DNA from 2 places in the Bacillus stercoris genome. Region 2 is predicted to be linked to the other one. Evidence: riboswitches for the same ligand, from Rfam matches in the RefSeq annotation. Region 2 holds a riboswitch; the other holds the start of a gene.
The links. Region 2 has a riboswitch for lysine ahead of QA442_RS05045 (amino acid permease). Riboswitches for the same ligand answer to the same signal wherever they lie in the genome.

Region 1: another riboswitch for lysine. It lies ahead of QA442_RS07630 (aspartate kinase); the one in region 2 lies ahead of QA442_RS05045 (amino acid permease).

What each region holds. Positions count from the first base shown of each region.
Region 1 is NZ_CP121861.1:1,470,478-1,478,158, reverse strand. Features, by position in the region: gene QA442_RS07630 (aspartate kinase) at 1-1,076, opposite strand, end outside; lysine riboswitch at 1,202-1,381, opposite strand; gene uvrC (excinuclease ABC subunit UvrC) at 1,446-3,218, opposite strand; gene trxA (thioredoxin) at 3,353-3,667, opposite strand; gene abfB (alpha-L-arabinofuranosidase AbfB) at 3,973-5,460, opposite strand; gene etfA (electron transfer flavoprotein subunit alpha) at 5,675-6,652, opposite strand; gene etfB (electron transfer flavoprotein subunit beta) at 6,688-7,461, opposite strand; gene QA442_RS07600 (enoyl-CoA hydratase) at 7,476-7,681, opposite strand, start outside.
Region 2 is NZ_CP121861.1:974,362-982,042, forward strand. Features, by position in the region: gene QA442_RS05030 (LTA synthase family protein) at 1-631, opposite strand, end outside; gene QA442_RS05035 (metal-dependent hydrolase) at 731-1,213, opposite strand; gene sspJ (small acid-soluble spore protein SspJ) at 1,379-1,519, shown strand; lysine riboswitch at 1,636-1,815, shown strand; gene QA442_RS05045 (amino acid permease) at 1,919-3,328, shown strand; gene QA442_RS05050 (hypothetical protein) at 3,368-3,640, opposite strand; gene QA442_RS05055 (iron-hydroxamate ABC transporter substrate-binding protein) at 3,693-4,640, opposite strand; gene QA442_RS05060 (FecCD family ABC transporter permease) at 4,847-5,893, shown strand; gene QA442_RS05065 (FecCD family ABC transporter permease) at 5,893-6,903, shown strand; gene QA442_RS05070 (ABC transporter ATP-binding protein) at 6,919-7,681, shown strand, end outside.

The sequences.
Region 1 (7,681 bases), 500 kb from region 2:
AACATTTCAGCCGCTACACCGGGATTTGAGACCATGCCGGATCCGACAATGGATACTTTGGCCAATTTGCTTTCTGTCTCGATTTTCTCGAATTCCAGCGCGTCTTTATACTCTTCAAGCACCGCAACGGTTTGGTCTGCATCTTCTGTTTTGACAGAGAAGGAAATTCCAGTCTTGTCCTCGGCCTGCGTTTGGATAATGATATCCACGTTTATGTTTCTTTTGGCAAGTGTCGTAAAAATAGTAGACAACGTTGTCAGGCCGCTAGTCAGCCCGTAAATGGTTACCCTTGTGATTTGATCTTCAAATGCAATGCCTCTGACAATTAAATTCTGTTCCATGGATGATTCCTCCTCAATTAATGTTCCCGCTTCGGTTTCTGTACTTGATCGCACTTCTAACGGCACTTGGTAATTTTTCGCGAACTCAACAGCTCTCGGATGAAGAACGCCGGCGCCTAAATTGGCAAGCTCAAGCATTTCATCGTATGAGATGCCGGCAAGTTTTCTCGCTGATTTCACATAGCGCGGATCGGTTGTAAACACGCCGGGCACGTCTGTATATATGTCACATTTATCAGCTTTTAAAGCGGCAGCCAAAGCTACTGCTGTTGTATCTGAACCGCCACGGCCCAATGTCGTAATTTCACAATCCTCTGTCATGCCTTGAAATCCTGCAACAATGACGATTTTTCCTTCTTCAAGCCGGTCTGCTAAAACCGATGTGTCGATATCTGTAATTCTGGCGTTTCCGTGAACGGCCTCCGTACGGATTCCCGCCTGCCAGCCAGTATAAGATACGGCGTCATAGCCTTTTTCCTGCAATGCCATTGAGAGGAGTGAAATCGTGACCTGTTCGCCTGTCGCCAGCAGCATGTCCATTTCGCGTTTGCTCGGCTGGTCAGAAATGGCTTTTGCAAGACTGACCAGTTCGTCAGTGGATTTTCCCATAGCTGACACGACAACAACGACTTGATGGCCTTTCTGTTTTTCTGCAATCGCGCGGTTTGCCGCATTTTGAATTTTTTCGACTGAGCCGACGGAAGTACCTCCGAATTTTTGTACAATAAGACCCATGTATTACCACCCTTTACATTTTGGTTCGTGCGGGTGAGGAGAAAGAGCGCTTTGTCCACAATAAAAAAAGCAATGAGAGGAATACTCTCATTGCTTATCAATTAATCATCATGAATGATTATGAACAACGAGATAGCCCTCCAAGAAAATGATTTCTTGACAGCCTTACATTTATTCAATGCACGGCCAGCAAATAATACCGATGGGGTTTTATTTGCTTCGGCGACGCTCCCCTTTCAGCCTTTTTCACAGAATCCATCTTTCTCCAAAGGCATACTCTTGAAGTTCGCACCTCTATCTTCACCATATAACACGATCTAACTATGAAATTAGTTCACATTTTATCAGATCTTATTGAAAAGGACAACATTATTTTTGCAATTTATCGTAAAGGAGCTGAGCCGCCGCAGCGGGAACACCCGCTTTTTTGATGTCCTCAAGGCTTGCTTCCTTCATTTTTTTAACGGAACCGAAATGCTTTAACAGCATTTTCTTTCTTTTCTCTCCGATACCCGGGATATCATCCAATACGGATTGAAACGCGCTTTTTCCGCGGATTTGCCTGTGAAAACTGATTGCAAAACGGTGCACCTCGTCCTGAATGCGCTGTAGGAGATAAAATTCCTGGCTGTTTCGCTCCAGATACACCACCTCCAGCGGCTCCCCGATCAGTAAGTTTGAGGTTCTGTGCTTTTCGTCTTTCGCTAAACCGGCGATCGGGATATCCAAGCCGAGTTCATTTTCAATGACATCCCTTGCAGCGTTGATCTGCCCTTTTCCTCCGTCAATGATGATCAGATCAGGCAGCGGCAGATTTTCACGAAGCACTCTCGTGTAGCGTCTTCTGACGACCTCTCTCATAGAACCGTAATCATCCGGTCCTGTAACGGTTTTGATTTTATATTTGCGGTATTCCTTTTTGTACGGTTTGCCGTCGATAAACACGATCATCGCGGAAACCGGGTTTGTCCCCTGTATGTTTGAGTTATCAAACGCTTCAATTCTGTGCGGCGTATAAATATTCAATGCCTCACCGAGTTTCTGCACAGCCCCGATTGAACGCTCCTCGTCCCGTTCGATTAAGGAGAATTTTTCTTTCAGTGCAATTTTCGCATTTTTATGGGCCAGCATGAGCAGTTCTTTTTTCTGGCCCTTCTTCGGCTGGTGAACGTTTGTTTCCAGCAGCTGCTCGATCATGGATTGATCTACGCTGTCCGGAACTAAAATCTCCTTCGGAAGGAAGTGGTTGTTTTTTGAATAGAACTGTCCGATGAATGTAAGGAACTCTTCATCCGCTTCCTGATAAAGCGGGAACATGCTGACATCGCGCTCAATGAGCTTCCCTTGGCGGATGAAAAAGACCTGCACGCACATCCAGCCCTTGTCATATGCGTACGCAAATACGTCCCGGTCGACTAGATCGTTCATCGTCATTTTTTGTTTTTCCATCGTTGATTCAATATGGGCGATCTGGTCACGAAGCTCTTTTGCCCGTTCAAACTCAAGATTCTCAGCGGCTTCGTGCATTTTTTCTTCGAGCTCTTTTTTGACCTCATTATAGCCGCCCCTTAAGAAACGGGTAATGCTTTCAACCAGCTCTCTGTTCGTCTCTTCGGAAATGTCCTTTACACACGGAGCAAGACATTGGCCCAGATGATAGTAAAGGCAAACTCTGTCCGGCAGCTTGGAGCATTTTCTGAGAGGGTACAGACGGTCGAGCAGTTTTTTTGTTTCCCTTGCTGCCTGTACATTCGGGTACGGCCCAAAATATCGCCCTTTGTCTTTTTTGACATTGCGGGTGACAATCAGCCTTGGGTGGCGTTCATGGGTGAGTTTTATGAAAGGATAGGTTTTGTCGTCTTTGAGCATGACGTTGTATTTCGGATCATACTTTTTGATCAGATTCATTTCTAAAATAAGCGCTTCAAGATTGGAGGACGTCACGATATATTCAAAATCCTCGATTTCCGTCACAAGCCTTTGGGTTTTCGCGTCGTGAGAACCGGTGAAGTAGGAGCGCACTCTGTTTTTCAGCACCTTTGCTTTTCCTACGTAGATCACAGTCTGCTGCCGGTCCTTCATGAGATAACAACCCGGTTGATCGGGAAGGAGGGCGAGTTTTTCTTTCAGTTGTTTGTTCATATAATACCCTTCCTTATATTTAATCCTTTGTTTCCAGTTTAACACGAACGTTTGTTTTTCTCTATGATTCACAATTGGCGAATAAAAAAAGCGATCCCTCATCGGAATCGCTCTGGCATGTAAGCAGCCGAAAATTAAAGATGTTTGTTTACAAGCTCTTGAAGCGCTTCTTTCGGTTTGAAACCGACTGAAGTTTCAACTACTTCTCCGTCTTTTAAGATAAGAAGTGTCGGGATGCTCATAACGCCGTATTTTCCAGCTGTTTCTTGGTTTTCGTCTACATCGATTTTTACGATTTTCAGTTTGTCGCCCATTTCTTGATCCAGTTCTTCAAGAACAGGTGCAATCATTTTACAAGGTCCGCACCAAGGAGCCCAGAAGTCTGCCAGTACGACGCCTTCGCTTGTTTCAGCTGAGAAAGATTGATCAGTTGCTTTTACGATAGCCATTATTGAATTCCTCCAATGTGAAATGATGATTTTTAGTATAGCATCTCCCATTCGTTCACGCTATCTTAATGCTTACAAATATTTTTTCCTGATCATAACCGGTTTACTCATTTTTATCCGGGTTGAATGGGATGTGTCACTTTTATTAAAACACGAATCTGATAATGGCCCCGATTACTACAATAGCCCCGATAATCATTAGAATAGTACGAAGCATGGGATAACATCTCCTCTTCACTGTCATGTACTTTACCATGCCCTTTTGATGCTGTTTTAAAACATGAAAAAGCGCCGGCGTCTCGCGATTACGAATCAGCACGCACCGTAAGCAAGACGACTGACATTGGCGGGAGTTTTACTTTCAGTTTGTTTTTGCTGAGCGTGTATTGTCTGAACGCTTCCGGTTTGACGTGATGAGGATCGTCAAACGTGTTATGTGCATTCATTTTTTCTGCCGTAAGAATGATTCCGGAATGATCCGCTTGCTTGTGCAGGCCTCTCAGCTCGATCTCAGCCTCTGCTTGGTTTTGGTGATCGATGTTGCAAATCGTGATATTGATATCGCCTCCAGCTTGTTTTGACGCTGACATGCTGATTTGCGGGAGCGTTTCACCCTTCCATTCATAGTCGGCACACAATACCTCTGTATCTAAAAGAGAAGCATCCTGGTGCACCTTAAACATATCAAACACATGGTACGTCGGTGTCAAAAGCATCCGCTCTCTCTCAGTCAAAATCATCGCTTGAAGAACGTTTACTGTTTGAGCGATGTTGGCCATTTGCACCCGGCGGCAATGCTGATGGAAAATGTGAAAATGGGAAGCCGCCACCAGTGCATCACGTATGGTGTTTTGCTGATAAAGGAAACCTGGATTCGTGCCTGACTCAGGATCAAACCACGTGCCCCATTCATCAATAATCAGCCCGACCCGCTGCTCCGGATCGTACCGGTCCATAATCGTGCCGTGTTTTTGAATCAATTCATCGATGTATTTGGCTTTTTTCATTGTAATGAACCATTCATCCTCCGTGAATTCTGTGGCTGATCCTTTGCCCTTCCAGAAATCACCCGGAATCGTGTAATAATGAAGACTCAACCCGTCCATCAGGCCAGCGGCTTTTTTCATAAGCACGTCCGTCCAGTTAAAATCATCGACATTTGCGCCGCCTGCAATTTTATAAATTTCATTCCCGCTGTAATTGCGGACATAAGTCTGAAAACGGCGGTACAAATCTGCGTAGTATTCGGGATGCATGTTGCCGCCGCAGCCCCAGTTTTCATTGCCTACGCCAAAATATTTCAGCTTCCAAGGCTCTTCTCTTCCATTTTGTTTTCTCCAGTCTGACATGGGCGTGCCTTCTTCAAATGTCATGTACTCAATCCATTCCGCCATTTCCTGAACGGTTCCGCTTCCGACATTGCCGCAAATATATGGCTCGCATTCAAGCAGCTCGCAAAGCATCATAAATTCATGCGTTCCGAATTCATTTGATTCAATTGTACCGCCCCAGTGAGTGTTAAGCATTGTTTTACGGTCACCGACACCGTTTGCCCAATGGTATTCGTCCGCAAAACACCCGCCCGGCCACCTGAGAACAGGAATATGCAGCTGTTTGAGCGCTTCCAGCACGTCCTTTCGTATTCCGTTGATATTGGGAATGTCTGAGTCCGTCCCGACCCATATCCCCTCATAAATCCCTCTTCCTAAATGCTCAGCAAAATGACCGTATATATTTTTGTTAATGGTTCCTTTTACGATATCTGTTTGAATCACTGCTTGATGCTCAGACATATCTCTGATCATTCCTTTCATACGAATATGAAAAGCACCACAGTCAAATATGTGATCTGTCGTTTGCCTGAGGAGTCAGCATGAATGTAAGCGCTTTTAAAGTAACCATATTATATATGTTCGTACATGTCAACGATATTTTCTATATTATTTATATTTGTACGTATGTATTTATAAATGTAAAAAACCCGGACTTTAAAAGTCCGGGTTTTCTTTATGAGTGTATATTCAACTGTTTGAATTCCTCAGTTAATAACGGGACGACTTCAAATAAATCTCCGATAATGCCGTAATCGGCTATTTTAAAGATGTCGGCTTCAGGGTCTTTATTGATGGCGACGATCACCTTGCTGTTTGACATGCCGGCCAAATGCTGAATGGCGCCGGAAATGCCGCATGCAATGTACAAATCCGGGGTGACGACTTTCCCGGTCTGCCCGATTTGGAGAGCGTAATCGCAATAATCAGCGTCACATGCACCGCGAGAAGCCCCGACTGCGGCTCCCAGGACCTCAGCAAGCTCCTCCAGCGGCTGAAATCCTTCCTTGCTTTTGACTCCGCGGCCGCCCGCAACGATAATTTTCGCTTCAGAGAGATCGACACCGTCGGCCGTTTTTTTCACGACCTCTTGGATCACGGTACGGAGGTCAGTTAGAGAAACATCAACGCTTTCGATGCTTCCCGACCTGCTTGTGTCTTTTTCTGAGGCTTGAATGTTATTAGGGCGAATCGTTGCAACAATCATCGGATCGGTGGAAATGACCCTTTCAAAAGCTTTCCCCGAGTAAATCGGGCGTGTGAACACAACATTCCCTCCGGTAACGCTTACATCTGTAGCATCAGAAATTAAGCCTGTTTGCAGCCGGGCAGCAAGCTTCGGCGAAAGGTCCTTCCCCATTGCCGTATGCCCGAATATGACTGAATCAGGCTTTTCTTGCTCAATCACACCTCTCATGACCTGGCTGTATCCGTCTGCCGTGTATGATTTCAGCTTCGGATCCTCGGCGGTGAGAACTTTATCTGCTCCGTAATGGATAAGTTCTTGTGCAATGCTTTGTACATTTTCGCCGATCAGAACACCGATAACTTCCCCATCGCCTGAAATGGTCCTTCCTGCAGCTATTGCTTCAAAGGTGACATTTCGTAATTCTCCGTCGCGTATTTCTCCGAGTACGATCACTTTTTTTCCCATTCTAACATCCCCCTGTTTCTTTGAATGTCCAAGCTTTAAATGACTTTAGCTTCGCTGCGGAGCAATGAGACAAGCTCTTTTGCCTGTTCGGCAGGCTCTCCCTGCAGAAGCTTCCCGGCTTCTTTTTTCGGCGGCAGAAAACGTTCAATGGTTTTCAGCTTTGGTTCGGCGTCCTCCTCGTCCAGTTCAAGATCATCAAGCTCAAGCTCTTCAAGCGGCTTTTTCTTAGCCTTCATAATTCCCGGAAGTGAAGGATAGCGCGGCTCGTTTAAGCCCTGCTGAGCTGTGACAAGCAATGGAAGCGTCGTTTTGATTTTTTCAACATCCCCTTCGACATCCCTTTCTGCTTCTGCATCAGTTCCGTTGATGTCGAGTTTGGTGATCGTAGTGATACACGGAATGTCCAGGAGCTCGGCAAGCCTAGGCGCCACTTGTCCTGAGCCTCCGTCAATGGCAACATTTCCGCCGAGAATCAAGTCAAACTCCTGATCCTTCATATAATGGTATAAAACTTGAGAAATGGAGTATTGGTCGGGTTCTTCGAGATCATCTTCTATGTTGATTAAAACGGCTTGGTCACATCCCATGGCAAGCGCAGTACGCAACTCTTTCTCCGCTTCTTCACCGCCGACCGTGACGGCGGTGATCGAACCGCCGTGCTTTTCCTTCAGCTGGATGGCTTCCTCTATTGCATATTCGTCGTATGGATTAATGATCCATTCCGCTCCGTCATCCTGAATCTTTCCTGCTTCAATGACGATTTTTTCCTCTGTGTCAAACGTCCGTTTCATCAGTACAAATAGATTCATGATCATATCCCCTTTTATTCGCCTTTGAACTGAGGCTTTCTTTTTTCGAGAAATGCCTGGATGCCTTCCTTGGCGTCCTCTGACTCAAATGCTTCCCCAAATCGTTTTGCTTCAAGCTTTAAGCTTCCTTCGTAGGAATACACCTTGTTGGAATAAAGAAGCTCAAGCAAAGACGCAAGCGTTTGCGGGCTTTTCTCTGCAAACTTACCGGCAAGTGCTT
Region 2 (7,681 bases):
CCTTCGCGCTTATATTAACAGTCTGAGAAATCGTATCGTATATATGGAACTGAAACAGACCGATGCTTTTGACGAGCATTTCCCGGTCAAAGGAATGTGCCAAAAGCTTCGGCTGCTGTACTTCTGCAAGTGCCAGCGTGCATAAAATCATGCCGCAGGAAGCCGCATAGTACCGTTTGATCGTGCGGGGAGCGGCTTTTGTCTGCGGCTGTTTCGTTTTTCTGGCGAGCAGCAGCAGACAAACCAAATCCGCAAACAGGGCAATAAACAGAGGATGGAACAGTTCTTTTACACTGCTGCCCATATCGCTCATGTTGCTGGCCTGAAATAAAACCGGAATGGTAATAAAATCGATATAAAAGCCGTAAAAAATCGTATTGGAGATCAAGATGACAGTCAGAACCAGATTGGCAATCAGCAAAAAGACCCGCTGCTTGTTTCCTTTCAGAAGCAGGCCGATCCCGAATAAAGGAAGGATAAAGCTGAGCGGATTGATCAGCAACATCAGCTCCTCCAACAGAGTGTCGATCTGCAAATCAAAGCCGAGTTTATATATCACATACGTTTTGATCCACATAAACAAGATCGAAAAACATAAAAACCGCTGATTGTGAAAAAAGGTTCCTTTCATCAATATGACTCCTCACGTTTTCTTGATCATCTGCATGAAATGCTTCTTAAGTAAAACCTACTAAAAACCGCCGGTTCAGACAAGTTTCAGCACTCGCATTTACAACATGCGTCCATGAAACAGCATATAAAAGTAGTAACATGAAGCAAGGGTCAGGCCGGCTAGCACGAGCTGCTCAGAAAAACTGCCTGTCTTCATATATAATGGAAGCCGCACGCGGATCGTTGAAGGGAATAGTAATTTGATTCCGTTCACTGTCCAAGCGTCAAGAATCAAGTGGCTCGCCATTCCGATCATTAAGCCGGCTGAGATGTTTTTATCTGGAATATATGTAGAAGTGATAAAAAACATGATGAGCATAAACAGCAGGCTGTGTGTAAAGGTACGGTGGCCAAAAACGGAGCTGACCACTTTCGATAAAATAGGAAATTTTCTCCCGATTTTGCTTTGCGTGTGGCAGATATCGGGAATCAATGCCCCAACCGCGCCTGACGCAGCCATAAGCACTGGATCAAATCCATAATAATAAGCTGCTGCCGTACAAGAAGCGATGCCTCCCATGATGTGTGTTTTTCCTGTCATTTGCCGCTTCTCCTTTATCTTTTGCAAAAAATCTCTGAATTACAAATATATCAAGAGAATGTATGTTTGATCAACAGGACTTTGGACGATAATAAATTTCCCGCATAATTTTTCAGGAAAAAGGCATCTTAAACATGTACCTATTTTTAAAAAGAGGTGATACGAATGGGTTTCTTTAATAAAGATAAAGGAAAACGTTCCGAAAAAGAAAAAAGCGTAATCCAAGGAGCTCTTGAAGATGCAGGTTCAGCTCTAAAAGATGATCCGCTTCAAGAAGCTGTGCAAAAAAAGAAAAATAATCGATAATCACATGCGGATAGGGCTTGGCTCTATCCGTATTTTCCATCTGTTCCCTTTGACAGATCATCCTTTCTTTGATAACCTTCTGGGAGTAACTGAATAATTAAATCCTCACTCTTTCTCAGTGAGGTAGAGGTTGCGCGGATGATGAGTCACACATGCCAGGCTGACAGGAGCTGTTAAACATGTGTAAAAGGCATCAGCGCCGAAGTGTGGAGAAAGCCGATCCTTCTCTATGCTGGGACTGTATCTGAATAAGTGCAGGACTGCCGCGTGCTTTTTCGCGGAGGGCTATCCGGAGATCAAGGGTGTGTGTTTCTTTAAGCATGGACTTTTGTTCAGGCTTTTTTTGCGTTTATATGATCTCGGGGTCTGGTCCGTACAAAGAATCATGGAGGTACTGGAATGGAACAGACAAAAAAATGGGGTTTTTGGTTATTAACGGCGTTTGTCGTTGGAAATATGGTTGGATCAGGAATTTTCTCCTTGCCGAGCTCGCTTGCTTCAATCGCAAGTCCGTTTGGCGCTACGTCCGCCTGGCTTTTGACAGGTGCCGGCGTGTTGATGATTGCGCTTGTGTTCGGGCACTTGTCCATTCGCAAGCCTGAACTGACAGCGGGTCCGCAAAGTTATGCCAGAGCGCTGTTTTCCGATCCGAAGAAAGGCAACGCTGCCGGTTTCACAATGGTGTGGGGCTACTGGGTGGCGAGCTGGATCAGCAACGTGGCGATCATCACAAGTCTCGCTGGATACTTGACTTCGTTCTTCCCGATCTTGGTTGACAAACGTGAGATGTTTTCGATCGGCAGGCAAGAGGTGACGCTCGGCCAATTGCTGACGTTTGCCGTATGTACGATCTTGTTATGGGGAACGCACACGATTCTTGTTGCCAGCATTAACGGTGCAAGTAAATTGAACTTTGTCACAACGCTTTCTAAAGTATTAGGTTTTGTCTTCTTTATCGTTGCCGGTTTATTTGTGTTTCAAACGACATTATTCGGTCATTTTTATTTCCCGGTCCAAGGAGAAAACGGCACAAGCATTGGGATTGGCGGCCAGGTTCATAACGCCGCGATTTCTACACTGTGGGCGTTTGTCGGAATTGAATCCGCGGTGATCCTGTCCGGCCGTGCGCGTTCTCAACGTGATGTGAAACGTGCGACGATTACCGGCTTGCTGATTGCTTTGAGCATTTATATTATAGTGACTTTAATTACGATGGGTGTTCTGCCGCATGATAAGCTTGTCGGCTCAGAAAAACCATTCGTTGATGTACTCTATGCGATTGTTGGAAACGCGGGAAGCGTGATTATGGCGCTTTTGGCTATCCTTTGTTTATTCGGAACGATGCTCGGCTGGATTTTGCTTGGCTCTGAGGTGCCATACCAAGCCGCTAAAGCAGGAGATTTCCCGGCAGTTTTTGCAAAAACGAATAAAAAGGGAAGTCCGGTCATTGCACTCATTATTACAAACGTCATGTCACAGGTCTTCATTTTCTCCGTTATTTCCCGGACAATAAGTGACGCATTTACGTTTTTAACGACAGCGGCGACACTCGCATATTTAATTCCGTATCTGGTATCTGCAATCTACAGCTTGAAGCTAGTCATCAAAGGTGAAACGTATGACCAGCTGAAAGGCTCCCGTGTAAGAGACGGATTGATCGCGATACTGGCGTGTGCTTACTCCGTGTTTGTTATTGTAACAGGCACAGCAGATTTAACGACATTTATTCTCGGCATCGGTTTATTCTTTGTCGGCTTGATTGTTTATCCATTTGTGAGTAAAAAGTTTCAGAGAGAAAAACAAGCATAATGAAAAGGACACCTGATTTGTTTTGTCAGGTGTCTTTTTTTATTGAAATACAATTTCTCCTGTTAGCAATCCGATTGTTAAAACAGCTGACAGGAAAGCTGAAATAGAAAGAAAAACCTTTACGGATAATCGTATTTGCAAAAAACGGTTTTTCAGCCTCTCCAGCAAACCAAACAGAATAAGGACTAAGATAAAAACAAAAAACACATCTGAAAAAGGTTTTCCGATATAAAGCCCGTTAAAAAAACTGATCGCGATGATGATACAGCTTAATATGAATTGAGTAAAAAAATATCCGATGTGTTTCAACATGAGCCGCTCCCTTTATTGCATGAAAAAAGAGCCGCCTGTCCGGCTCTTCTGTTTATTTTGTTAAGCTTTCCGTAATAAACTTCAGTTGGCCTTCTAATGAAATCGGATCGGTGAAATAGAAGCCAATCGGATCAATCTTATAGACATGGCCATTTTTAACGGCGTTCAGGTTCTTCCAAATGGAGCTGTCAAATACGCCGCCATCATCACCGCCTGATTGCCATGGACCTGCGAAAATATAATCTCCGGCGAAGTCAGGAAGCTTTTCTAATGAAATACTTGTATAACCAGGTCCCTGGTCAATGGCTTTTTCTTTTGTCAGCTTTGTAGCCTGCAGGCCGAGGTCTTTGTAAATAATGCTTCCGCCTCTTCCAAAGTCTTTACCGAATACGTAAATGTCTTTTCCGTTCGTTTGCATAATGGAAATGGTTTTGTCACCGACCGCTTTTTTGATTTTTGTTTTAGCTGCCGCAACTTTTTTATCCCACTCGGACAGCCATTTTTCAGCTTTATCTTCAGTTCCTGTCATTTTTGCAAATTCTTTCAGCTGTTCGATGTTGTCGAGCTTATCGTATTTTACTGCGACAGTCGGCGCGATTTTTTCAAGCTTTTTAATATCAGCACCCTGTGTTGTCCAGACGATAATCAGGTCAGGGTTTAAATCAATGACCTTTTCAACCGAAGTGCCGTCTCCGATGTTTTCGACGCCGGCAGTTTTTCCTTTGTAGTAAGGGTTTTTAAATACGTTCTCAGGTGCACCGACAACGTTGATGCCAAGTGTTTTGAAGTAGCCGTAGTAGCCGTCAGCCATGACAACCACCCGTTTAGGATGCTTGGGGATTTTTACATTCCCGTTTTCAGCCTTGTATGTAAAGGTTTCTGCGTCTTTTGAATCAGAGGCAGAGCCTTTGCTTTCTGAGTTATTCCCGCAGGCTGCCAGCGCTGTAATCAATAACAGGGCAAAAAACGCGACTCCGAGTTTCTTGTATATATGGGACATATCTCATACCTTCTTTCTAAAAAAATAGATGAAAAAGAGAATCATTATCAACTGTGATTATACCACTGCAAGTGCCGGTTGACACGATATTTTTGCAAATGCATTTTCATTTTTGTTCAAAACACGCTATTAAATCTGTTGAAAAAAGTGATATACTGAAACAGCAATTGATAATCATTATCAGTATCAGAAAGGAAGTACGGCAGTTGAGTCAACATAAAAATATACAGACTGCATCAGAAGAAATCCAATGGACGTCAAGGACATATGGCGCGGTTATCGTCCTTATTGCAGGTCTATGCCTGCTTTGCCTTGGCGCCCTTTTATCCATATCCCTCGGTGCAGCGGATATTCATTTGCGCACTGTATGGGACGCCATTTTTCATTATCAGCCGACAAAGACAACTCACCAAATTATACATGATCTTCGGCTGCCGAGAACGGCGGCTGCCGCACTTGTAGGCGCATTGTTGGCAGTGTCGGGAGCGATCATGCAGGGGATGACGAGAAACCCTTTGGCAGAGCCTTCGATTATGGGTGTGACATCAGGCTCTACGTTTGCGGTTTCGATTGCGTTTGCCTTTTTTCCCGGACTTTCTGCAATGGGGCTTGTGCTATGGTCCTTTGCGGGAGCGGGACTGGGTGCATCGACGGTAATGGGCATCGGCATGTTTTCAAGGGGCGGGCTTACGCCTGTAAAGCTTGCTCTGGCGGGTACGGCAGTTACTTATTTCTTTACCGGAATTTCAACCGCCATTGCGATCCGCTTTGATGTGGCTCAGGATATCAGCTTTTGGTACGCAGGCGGGGTAGCGGGTGTGAAATGGTCAGGGGTCCAGCTTTTGCTTATTGCAGGGGCTGTCGGTTTAACGCTGGCGTTTTTCATCGCCCGGTCTGTGACAGTGTTAAGTCTTGGTGACGATCTGGCAAAAGGGCTAGGACAATATACATCAACGGTGAAACTGGTTGGCATGCTTATCGTAGTGATTTTGACCGGAGCTGCGGTTTCCATAGCCGGCACCATCGCATTTATCGGGCTGATCATTCCGCATATTACCCGGTTTTTGGTCGGTGTGGATTATCGGTGGATCATTCCCTGCTCGGCGGTGCTCGGTGCTGTCTTGCTTGTTTTTGCTGACATAGCGGCGAGACTCATAAACGCACCCTTTGAAACGCCTGTCGGCGCACTGACTTCTCTCATCGGCGTTCCCTTTTTCTTTTATTTGGCACGTCGTGAAAGGAGAGGGCTGTAATGAAAACAACAACAAGAAAATCGCTCGCCGTAATGGCTGTGACCCTTATGCTCATCGTGCTGGTCTTTTTTATCAGTCTCAATTTGGGTGTTATCAAAATTGCACCGCTTAAAACGCTTCAGGTCTTTTTCGGCCAAGGGACAGCGCGTGATGAACTTGTTTTATTTGAGTTCAGGCTGCCCCGGATCATCCTTTCCTTGCTTGTTGGAGCAGGGATCGCCGTTGCTGGCGCCATTTTGCAAAGCGTGTCTCAAAATGATCTTGCTGAGCCTGGTATTCTCGGAATTAACGCCGGCGGCTCACTTGCCGTTGTGCTTTTTATATACTTTTTTCAAGGATCAGCTTCAGATCTCAGCTTTTTCGGAACATTTATGCTGCCGTTCAGTGCTTTGGCAGGAGCAATCCTCGCTGCGTTTCTCATTTATCTTCTGGCATGGAAAAAGGGCGTCACACCGATTCGGCTGATTTTAGTCGGCATCGGGGTAAATGCCGGATTCAACGCCCTGTTGCTGATTTTTCAGCTCAAGATGGACCCTCATGATTTTATGCAAGCCGCGGTTTGGATATCCGGCTCAATATGGGGGGCGAACTGGAATATGATCTGGGCGATCCTTCCTTGGATTGTGATCTTGCTACCATTTACTTTATATAAGGCACGCTATTTGAACATATTGCAGCTAGGAGACCAACTAGCGACCGGACTGGGCACTCCTGTTGAAAGGGAGAGACGGATTCTTCTTCTGGCAGCCGTCACTCTTGCCGCTTCATGTGTGGCAGCTGCGGGAGGCATCGCGTTTCTCGGATTGATCGCGCCTCATGTGGCTAGAAGGCTGACCGGTCCGCGTCACCAGACGCTGATACCGGTCTCCGCCCTCATCGGCGCATTCCTGTTTTTGCTCGCTGATACAATGGCGAGAAATGTATTGGCACCATCAGAAATTCCGGTCGGACTTGTCATTTCCGTGCTAGGTGCGCCTTACTTTATTTATTTATTGATGAAAGCGAATTAGAGGAGGGGGCCGAATATGAATTCATTATCAACGGAACAGCTTGGAATCGGTTATGGCGACAGGGTGATTGTAAAGGATTTAAATATATCGATTCCTAAAGGGAAAATTACCACCTTAATTGGCCCGAACGGCTGCGGGAAATCAACGATTTTAAAAACAATGTCCAGAATTATGCGTTCGCATGCAGGGGCCGTCTATTTAAACGGCAAAGCGATTCATAAAATGTCTACAAAAGACATTGCGAAAGATATGGCGATTCTGCCACAGACACCTGAAGCGCCGAGCGGCCTAACGGTGCACGAATTGGTGTCGTACGGCAGGTTTCCGCATCAATCAGGATTCGGCAGATTAAATGACGAAGACCGCCGGATTATCAAATGGGCGCTTGAAGAAACAGGCATGGCTGAATTTGCTGAACGGCCGATTGAGGCATTGTCAGGCGGACAGCGTCAACGCGTGTGGATTGCCATGGCGCTTGCGCAAGGGACGGAGCTGCTGCTGCTGGATGAACCTACGACGTATCTTGATCTTGCACACCAGCTCGAAATTCTGCAGCTGCTTGACAGACTCAACAAAGAGCAGGGGCGGACGATTTTAATGGTCATTCATGACCTGAACCACGCAGCTCGTTTTTCCCATTATATGATCGCGCTCAAAAAAGGCACGGTCATCAAGGAAGGTACTGCACTTGAGGTCATGACACCGGATATTTTGAAGCGGGTATTTCAGATTGATGCTGAAATCGTGACTGATCCCCGTACAAATAAACCTGTATGCT